2 regions of the Halomonas sp. DP5N14-9 genome follow, and region 1 is predicted to be linked to the other one. Evidence: predicted binding sites of a transcription regulator. Region 1 holds the regulator's gene; the other holds the start of a gene.
The links. Region 1 encodes PhoB, which activates phosphate uptake and scavenging genes when phosphate is short. Its sites were predicted from a motif close to TGTCATANNNNTGTCANA; they were not measured.
Positions count from the first base shown of each region.

Region 2: a site for PhoB is predicted at 3,605-3,622, ahead of KUW00_RS20440 (PhoX family protein). Genes of this name have one in related genera too.

Region 1 covers NZ_JAHVHR010000001.1:74,050-79,128, forward strand. Annotated here, with positions in the region: gene KUW00_RS00370 (FAD-dependent oxidoreductase) at 1-303, opposite strand, end outside; gene KUW00_RS00375 (chorismate--pyruvate lyase family protein) at 465-1,103, shown strand; gene ubiA (4-hydroxybenzoate octaprenyltransferase) at 1,367-2,260, shown strand; gene phoB (phosphate regulon transcriptional regulator PhoB) at 2,375-3,064, shown strand; gene phoR (phosphate regulon sensor histidine kinase PhoR) at 3,125-4,453, shown strand; gene KUW00_RS00395 (YnfA family protein) at 4,628-4,963, opposite strand; gene cysZ (sulfate transporter CysZ) at 5,037-5,079, opposite strand, start outside.
Region 2 covers NZ_JAHVHR010000035.1:150,227-155,305, reverse strand. Annotated here, with positions in the region: gene ppk1 (polyphosphate kinase 1) at 1-990, shown strand, start outside; gene KUW00_RS20440 (PhoX family protein) at 1,333-3,462, opposite strand; gene KUW00_RS20435 (hypothetical protein) at 3,787-4,509, shown strand; gene KUW00_RS20430 (DUF1989 domain-containing protein) at 4,726-5,079, opposite strand, start outside.

The DNA of each region.
Region 1 (5,079 bases):
CGACCAGGGCAGGCGTTCCTGGCCCAGGCTCAGGGTGCGCGACGCCAGATCGATGACATCGACCCTGGTGTGGGGACGTACCACCGCGCCCAGTTGATCGGCCAGTTCCAGCGCCGAGCGCGCGGCCAGCCGGTCCGCCGCCAGGCCCTTGGCGAAGCCGGTGGACAGCAGCGGTTTGGAATAGTCATCGCCTGAGTCGGCGCTGATCAGGGTGATCGGTCGGTGGGCGTCCAGCGCCCGCACCTGGCGTGCCAGGCCTATGCCCGCCATGCCGGTACCGATGATGGTCAAGGGTCCTTGCATCGCTTCCTTCGACTCTGCCGACGACCGCCGGGCGGTCGCTGTTGAAGCTGGGCCGGCCCGCACGGGGCCACACCAGCGGGTGAGTGCTGGGCCACATGGTACACTATGCGCCGACCGACCGGAGCACCGCCCTCCGGTGACGACAGCCCTGCCGAGGCCGCATGACACAGCTTCCTTCCACATTCCGCTCCCTGGGGGAGCGCTCGGGGTCCGAACCGGGTAATCCCGCGCCAGCCACAGCCGCTTCGCCGAATGCCGACGCGGCCGATATCGTCGACCCCGGCTGGGTGTCGCTGGCCTCCGGTGGCATCGCGGTGCCCGCTGACTGGCACGCCTGGCTGGCCTCGCGGGACTCCCTGACAGAACGCCTGATCGAGGCGGCAGGCGCCGGGCACTTTCGCGTACGCCTGCTGGCGGAGGCCAAGGGCCTGCCGTGGCCGGACGAGGCCCACGTGCTGGGTCTGGCCAGCGACGAGCAGGCCTGGCTGCGCGAGGTCGCCCTGTGCGTGGACGAGGAGCCCTGGGTGGTGGCGCGCAGCGTGGCACCGATCGTCGAGCGTCACGACGCTCCCTTCGAAGGCCTCGGCGAGACCTCTCTCGGCAGCTGGCTGTTTCGCCAGCCCGATCTCGAGCGCAGCGCCATTCAGATCGGCCGTAACTCGAGGCCGATCCACGGCTATACCGGGCTGTGGCAACGCCGCTCGGTATTTCGTCACAGCGGCTGGGTGCTGCTGGTGCAGGAGAGCTTTATGCCGGCCATGGGCCGGGCGTTGTCGCTAGCCGCCTCGGCCACCGGCTGACTCCCTGTTGTCGCCCTCTTCGGACACCGAGGCGCCAACCATGGCGTGGGCTGACGGTAGCCCGCCGAAGCCCTGTACGAATGATGATGGCCTACTGGTCTTGTCGTGCCGGTCGAGCCTGGCTGGGCTCGCCTTGCTGGTCATGGCCGTCGGCTCGCGCTAGGCTGCGCCAAGGCTTCTCGGCGATGTTTCTCCGAGAAGCGACTTTTGCCCGGCTTACGCCTCATTTTCGCCTGACCTGCGCCAGAGCATGAGAGAGACCGATGGATCGTTCGCTGCTGCGTCCCCCTGGATACCTGAACCGAATTCCCGACTTTCTGGCGCTGATGCGTCTGGACCGCCCCATCGGTACCTGGCTGTTGATGTGGCCGACCCTGTGGGCGCTGTGGGTGGCCTCCGAGGGCATTCCGGGCCGTGACACCCTGCTGATCTTCGTCGCCGGCGTCTACCTGATGCGAGCGGCGGGCTGCGTGGTCAACGACTACGCCGATCGCCACTTCGATGGCCACGTCAAACGCACCAAGAACCGACCGCTGGCTACCGGCCGCATCAGTGAGCGGGAGGCCAAGGTGCTGTTCGTGTGTCTGCTGGGATCGGCCTTCGCGCTGGTCTGGCTAACCAACGGCTTTACCGTGTGGCTGTCGTTGATCGGAGCGGTGCTGGCCGCCAGCTATCCCTTCATGAAGCGCTACACCCACTTCCCCCAGGTGGTGCTGGGCGCGGCCTTCTCCTGGGCCATTCCGATGGCCTTCGGCGCGGTGCTCGGCGAAGTCCCGATGGTCGCCTGGCTGCTGTTTACCGCCAACGTGCTGTGGACGGTGGCCTACGACACCGAATACGCCATGGTGGACCGCGACGACGACCTCAAGATCGGCATCAAGTCCACCGCGGTGCTGTTCGGCCGCTGGGACACCCGCATCATTGCGCTATTGCAGCTGGCTACCCTGGGGCTGCTGGCCTGGGCCGGCAGCCTGCTGGCGCTGGGCGGCTTCTTCTGGCTCGGCTGGCTGGCCATGGGCGCGACCTTTGTCCACCAGCAGCGGCTGATCAAGAGCCGTGACCGCGACCGTTGCTTCCAGGCCTTTCTCAACAACCACTGGTCGGGCCTATTGCTGTTCGCCGGACTCGGACTGAGCCTCTATCCCTCCCTCGGGTGAGGGAAATGCCCGTCTCGGTCGCTCGACAATGGATACAATGTCATCTAATTGTCACATTGACGTGGTGTCATTTGTCACCGTCGAGTGTAAGACCCTGACCAAGAGGCTCCCGGGATGACCGCCAAGACCGTACTGATCGTCGATGACGAAGCCCCGATCCGCGAAATGATCGCGGTGGCGCTGGAAATGGCCGACTACCGGGTGCTCGAGGCGGACAATGCTCAGGCCGCCCACGCCATCATCGTCGATGACCAGCCCGACCTGCTGTTGCTGGACTGGATGATGCCGGGCACCAGCGGCATCGAACTGGCCCGCCGGCTCAAGCGCGAGGAAACCACCGCAGAGCTGCCGATCATCCTGCTCACCGCCAAGGGTGAGGAGGACAACAAGATCCAGGGCCTCGAAGCCGGCGCCGACGACTACATCACCAAGCCATTCTCGCCGCGAGAACTGGTAGCCAGACTCAAGGCAGTGCTGCGACGCGCCACTCCGCGGGGCGTCGAGGACCCGGTGGAGGTGGAAGGCCTCAAGCTCGACCCGGTCAGCCATCGCGTCAGCGTCGACGGCAAGTCACTGGACATGGGCCCCACCGAATATCGCCTGCTGCAGTTCTTCATGACCCACCAGGAGCGCGCCTACACCCGTGGCCAGTTGCTCGATCAGGTCTGGGGTGGCAACGTCTACGTGGAAGAACGTACCGTCGACGTGCATATCCGCCGCCTGCGCAAGGCCCTGGGGGAACCCCATCAGCAACTGATCCAGACCGTACGCGGTACCGGTTATCGCTTTTCGGCCAAGGTCTGAGCGAGCCATCGACGCAACGCAGCACCAGGAGGGATGAGGTGAACGGAGCCGAGAACTGACGTGGGTCGTCTGTGGAGACGAGAAGTCTGGCGCCTGGCCGTGCTGGTGGGTCTCGGCGCCTTGCTGGGCTGGCCCTTCTCGCTGTCCAGCGTAGGCATCGGCCTGGGCCTGGCGCTTGGGCTCAGCTATCACCTGCGCAACCTGCACGCGATGCACGACTGGCTGACCCACCGCCCCCAGCAGGAACCTCCCACCGCCAGTGGCCTGTGGGGCGAGCTGTTCGATCGCCTCTATCGCTACCAGAAAGGCCAGCGGATCACCCAGCGCCGCCTGCGCTCGACCCTGCAGCGTATCCAGGAATCGTCCGAGGCGATGCGCGACAGCGTGGTGATGCTCGATCGCCACGGCGACCTGGAGTGGTGGAACAGCTCTGCCGAGCGCATGCTCGGCCTGAAGCCGGCGCTGGACCGCGGCCAGCACATCACCAACCTGCTGCGCGACCCGCGCTTCGTCGGCTACTTCAATGCCCGTGACTACCGCGAACCGCTGAGCCTGCCCTCCCCCATCGACGAGAACATGATCCTGCAGTTCCAGATCACCCTGTACGGTGACGATGAACGCCTGGTCATGGCCCGCGATATCACCCGTCTGCATCGCCTGGAACAGATGCGCCGCGACTTCGTCGCCAACGTCTCCCACGAGCTGCGCACGCCGTTGACCGTGCTGACCGGCTACCTGGAGACCTACAGCGACATGGCCGGCATGCTGCCGGAACGCCTGGGCAAGGGGGTCGCCCAGATGCAGAGCCAGACGCGCCGCATGCAGAATCTGGTCAACGACCTGCTGCTGCTGTCACGACTCGAGAACGACCAGGGCGGCAGCGACCACGTTCGCCTCGACCCCACCACCCTGCTGCAGGCGGTCAAGCGCGACGCCGAGGCATTGTCAGGCGGCCGCCAGCAGATCGAGGTCGTCGTCGAAGAATCGCGCAGTCTCACCGGCAGCGAGAAGGAGATGCACAGCGCGGTCTCCAACCTGGCCTTCAATGCGGTGCGCTACGCCGGTGACGGCGCCCATATCACGCTACGCTGGCGTGCCTACGGCGAAGGCGCCTGCCTCGAGGTGGAAGACGACGGCGAAGGCATCGATCCGAGGCACCTGCCACGCCTTACCGAACGCTTCTACCGGGTCGACAAGGGCCGCAGCACCGCCACCGGTGGTACCGGCCTGGGGCTTGCCATCGTCAAGCATGTGCTGCTGCGCCACGAGGCACGCCTGGATATCGACTCCCGACTCGGCGAGGGCGCAACCTTCCGCTGCATCTTTCCCTCGAGCCGGCTGGCAGCGGCCGACCCGGTGGCGCTCGGCCGCGCCGGCGCTGTGCACTAGGGCTTGTCTGAAAAGTGCCTGCGCTCGGTAATACGGCGTTAAAAATCGGATCAAAATGCTCATTTACACCCCGTAAACTGCGCTTTCTCACCGATTTTTGCCTTGTCTAACCTTCGCTCGTCGACTTTTCGGACAGCGCCTAGGCCCCGCCAGAACGAACAGGGCGTGCTCCCATCAGCTCCTGGGCCCCAGCAGGATGACCGCGGCACCCGCCAGACACAGCACTCCCCCGATCAGGTCCCAGCGATCCGGCAGGCGCTGCTCGACCCACCACAGCCAGCCCAGCGACGCCACGATGTAGACGCCCCCGTAAGCGGCAAAGGCACGCCCGGCGTAGTCGGCATCGGTCTGACTGAGCAGCCAGGCGAAGGCCATCAGACTCGCCATCGCGGGCAGCAGCCACCATGCCGAGGCGTCATCTCGCCACCAGCGCCACACCGCAAAGCAGCCGGCGATCTCGGCCAGCGCCGCCGCGATATAGAGCAAAAGACTTGGCAACAGCGCCGTCATGGCCACTCCCTGCTATCCCCTTTTGACGCCGTACGGCCATCGACAGCGCCGACAGCGGTGCTCAAACTGCTGCTCAACGCCTTACCACCGGCAACTGCCGATAGTGCTGATCCCAC
Region 2 (5,079 bases), on a different contig from region 1:
CTGCGCGAGGCCGCCCGCGACCCCGACGTGCTGGCGATCAAGCAGACCCTGTATCGCACCGGTGCCGACTCCCCCATCGTCAACGCCCTGGTCGAGGCCGCCGGCCACGGCAAGGAAGTGACGGTGGTCATCGAACTGCGCGCCCGCTTCGACGAAGCCGATAACCTGGCGCTGGCGTCACGCCTGCAGGAGGCCGGCGCCATCGTCATCTACGGGGTGATGGCCTACAAGACCCACGCCAAGATGATGCACATCGTGCGTCGCGAGAAGGGCGCGCTGCGCCACTACGCTCATCTCGGCACCGGCAACTATCACTCCAAGACGGCCAAGCTCTACACCGACTACAGCCTGCTCACCGCAGACCCGGTGCTGTGCGCCGACGTGCACAAGGTGTTCCAGCAACTGTCCGGCATGGGCCGCACCCGCCAGATCGAGAAGCTGCTGCACGCCCCCTTCACCCTGCACGAACGGGTCGTGGAAATGATCGAGCGGGAGGCAAGCTACGCGCGCAAGGGCAAGCGCGCCCATATCATCGTCAAGTGCAACTCGCTGACCGAACCCAAGCTGATCCAGGCGCTCTACCGCGCCTCCCAGGCCGGCGTCGAGTGCGACCTGATCATCCGCGGCATGTGCTGCCTGCGCCCTGGCCTGCCCGGTATCTCCGAAAATATCCGGGTGCGCTCGGTGATCGGTCGCTTCCTCGAACACACCCGGGTGTTCCACTTCCACAACGACGGCAAGCCCGAGATATGGGGCTCCAGCGCGGACTTCATGGCGCGCAACATGTTCCATCGGGTCGAGACCTGCTTCCCGCTGCTCGACAAGAAGCTCGCCGCCCGGGTGCGCAAGGACCTCGAGACCTACCTGGTCGACAACTGCCAGAGCTGGCTGCTGCAGGCCGACGGCACCTACATCAAGCAGGACCCGGGCGAGGCCGCACCGATCTCCGCCCAGGAAACGCTGCTGTACGCCTACGCCGCTCGCGCTTGAATAACGCCCCGCGTTGACGCGCCATCGGCGCGTCGATAACACCACCCAGGCCCCTCGCCAGCGACGCTGGCGAGGGGCTTTTTCATGTTGTCGTCATGTGTCCTGACGGCTGCCGGTTGCCGCTCGAGCTGCGCCTTGGCCGACCCAAGCGGTTCCCGGACCAACCGCCTCCCGCTTCAGGCTGCCGATCATCCAGCCCTGGACACCCAGACCCTAGAAAAAACACCCCGGCTCCCTGAAAAGGGAGCCGGGGTGCTGGGGCGGCGCAAGACGTCAGACGTCGACAACGCCCCTGGAGGTTTCCCGAAAGGCCGACGCAAGCCGACACCTTTCGGACACGTCCTAGACGCCGATCTGGCCGCCGTCTTCGCGCTGGATCACCACCGTGGCGGCGCGCGGTCGCACGCTGGCATCAGACGCCTGGGTCGCGTCGTCACTGGCCGGCCAGTTGCCCGGATGCTGGATATTGATAAACAGCGCGGTCTTGTCCGGCGTGGGGAAGATGCCAGTGACCTCGCAGCCGTTGGGGCCCACGCAGAAGCGCTTGAGCTTGTCCTGGTTGGCCCCGGAGATCACTGCGGCGGCACCATCGGCACGCTCGAGCTCCGCCGGCACGACCGCCAGCACCTGGTCATTGGTGCTCTCGGTGACGCCCTCGTAGCCGTTGTCGGTCTGGATCCACAGGATGCCCTGGCCGTCGCCGCGCTCATCGAAGTAGAGCCCATCGGGACTGGCGAATTCGTTGTCGGCGGTCAGCCCGGACAGGTTGTTCTGGTCACTGGCCGCGGCACCGAACACGAATACCTCCCAGTCGAAGGCGGTGGCATCGCTGCCCTCGCGCCAGCGGATGATCTGACCGGCCTCGTTGTTCGCCCGCGGGTTGGCCGCATTGACCGGTGCCGTGGCGTAGCCGTTGCCCAGCGCGGTGATGTTGTCGCCGTCGCCGGTCAGGGTCGCCTCGGTGCCGTCTTCGGTACGCTTCGAGTTGTTGGTCAGGGTCATGTAGACCTCGCCGGTGGACGGGTCCACCGCGCCCCACTCCGGGCGATCCATCGGCGTGGCACCCATCAGGTCGGCGGCGTCACAGGTGTGGATGATCACCCCGGCCAGGTCATCGGCGTCGAGTTCCAGCGCCTCGGCCAGGGTACGGCCATCTTGGGTGGAAGCGTCCGGCGTCAGCGGCAGCCACTCGCCGCTGCCATCGGCGTTGAAGCGAGCGACGTAAAGGGTGCCGCTGTCCATGTACTTGTCACCGATCGCCAGGCGATCGGCCTCGGCGCCGGGAGCGATGGCATCCGCCGGGTCCCAGGCCGCCTCGGAGACAAACTTGTAGATGTACTCGTTGCGCGAGTCGTGACCGGAGTAGAACACCACCGGCTCGCCTGCTACCAGCTTGCCCGGCCAGCAGCCCTCGTGGCGGAAGCGGCCCAGCGCCGTGCGCTTGATCGCCTGCCTGCCGGTATAGGGGTCGATCTCGACGATATAGCCGAACTGACGCGGCTCGTTGCGGTAGTCACCGCTGGCGTCGTCGGCGACGGGGTCGCCGATCAGACGGGTAAATTCGTCGTCGCGTTCGCTGTCATCACCCGCGGCGGTCTCCCAGCCGTAGCGTCCGCGACCACTGGCGATGCCAAGACGGTCATCGTCCAGGGTACGGCCTTCGTTCTTGACGAAGTAGGCCGGCCAGTTCTCCTCGCAGGTGAGGTAGGTACCCCAGGGCGTGTAGCCGTGGGCACAGTTGTTGTTGGTGCCGCGAGCCTGGGTGCCGCCCGGGGAATACCTGGTCTTGACGTAGTCGCTGCCCGCCACCGGCCCTGACAGGTGCATCGGGGTGGCGCTGGTGTAGCGACGGTTATGGGCGGAACCCTTGACGTGGCTCCAGCGACCATCGGCGTCCTTCTTCACCTCGACCACGGTCACCCCGTGGGCGTTGATCTCGGTGCGCACCTCGTCCGCCGGACGCTTGCCTTCGGTCATGTTGGTAGGGCCGCCCTGGGGCGCCCACAGCGCGTTCTCGTCGATGTATTCGTTGTTCATCACCAGCAGGAAGCGCTCGGAGGCCGTGCTCTCATCCAGCGCGAAAGGATGCATGCCGTCGTGATGCATGCCGACGCTGGCCGCCTGGGCCTGGGGCGTCATCGTCAGATCCTCGCTCCATTCGGGCGCGCTGTCGTCAAGCGGCGTACCCCAGGGCACCAGCACCTGGGCGGTATAGCCCGGCGGCACCACCACGGCGTCGCTGCGCGAACCGGCAATCGACTCGAAGGCCAGCGCCAGCGGCGTCTTGGCCATCCCTGACGACGGCTCGTTGGCGAAGGCCGAGAGACCAAAGCTTCCCAGCATGGTCATGGCCGCCATGCCCATGCCACCCTTCATCACCGCTCGCCGGGAAAGACGACGGTCGAGCACCGAGGAGAAGGGTTCATTACGGCTGGGGTTCAACAGACGATGATCTTCAATTTCCTTGCTCATTGCGCAGTCCTCTTCTTGCAGCCCTCTGTTCGCCGTCAAGGCGTGGGCTGTCGGTGCCAGTCACTGTTGCCGGCCTCGGGTATCGGAGGGGAAAGTCGATCACAGGGGCGACGGCGGTCCGCCGACAACACTAGGTAGTCCAGATGACACTCGTATGACGATAGACGAGGTTGACGCAGAGCACAGGAAGTAGCGCTATTGTAAAAAGAGTAACAGTTGGTGAAAGAAAATGGCTTCGCTCGTCGACACAGTGCACCAACAATCGCTATCGACAGGACCAGAACCATGTGGAATCTGGGACACCGACATCAGCGCATACTTCTTATGCCCCAACGCGCCCCTTCAGCCGACGAAGATCCCGAGCCTCGTTGGTACTGGGTCCACTGTGTCGATCAACAGAGCCTCGACCGGGGCAGCGCCGCCAATGTCCAATCGCTTTCATGCCTCGACCAGGCACTTCCCTGTTGTCTCGTCATACCGCCACAATCGGTTACCCTGGTAACGCTGGACGGCGCCCTGGCCGAGGAGGTCGACAGCAGGGAGTCACTGGATGAACTGGTTGAGCGGGAGCTTTGCGTAATACCGCACACTCTCGCGCTCCATGTGCTCTATCGTGATGACAGCGCCCTGGATGTCATGGTGGTGCAGCGTACCCTGCTGGCCCAGTGCAGCCGACGCCTGGGACGCCATCACCTCTCGCCCCGCTGGTGGGCCAGCGCCTTCCAGGGTCTGCCGCCGCCCGAACCCGACACCCTGGGCGTACTGCCCTGGGGCGACGACTGGATGCTGAAGTGGCGCCACCCCGAGACCCCTGAACGGGAGCGCTGGCTGTGCTGGCCCAAGAGTCAGGACATGGAGGACCTGAGCGACCATCTTCCGGAAGTGCTGCGCGAGTCGCCATGGAATTGTCCACTGGCCCCCCAGGCCGTCAACGGCCTCGACTGCCTGGACTTCTGTGCCCGCCACCTGCCCGAGGACCTGCCACTGGTGCCCTCGGACATCGGAGGTGAGGGTCAGCCAAGGGAGAAGAAGCCCGAGCCCGCGTAGAGGCAGCGTGATCGCTATCGCTAAACTTCGCTGCCGCTGGCCCAAAAAACGTGTAGAGGCGTTTGAAGCGACGAGAGGGAGTGCTGAAGTCATATCGTGAGCGATGACGAGCCGGATGCCGCCGGAGCGCAAAGGCTGGAGTTTACCTCCGACGAAATGAGAACCTTTAGCGCCGGCGGCGGAGTTGCAGTGCATCGCCATCTATCCCGTGTTTCTTCAATCTCCGAGCATGACTCCTATACTTTCCGTTTGGCTACCAACTCCGTTGACCGCCGTAATATCCTGGGGACAGCATGACATGACTACGTAACAGGTCATCATTGCCTTGAACACGATCCTGTCGTCTCTTTTGGCCACGGGTGGCACAAATGTCAGTGAGCCATCACCATCAAGTGGAACATTCATCCACACATTGAATGGTGATGGAACATGCGAAACCTCCTTGCCGATGGCAAGCAATGCCATTCGAAGATTATCAACACAGTTGTCATGGTATTCGCTTACGCCAAGCTGTCTATAGCGATTGATATCGCAGGCGGCAATCAATGTGTCATGCACCCCAGGCGAAGT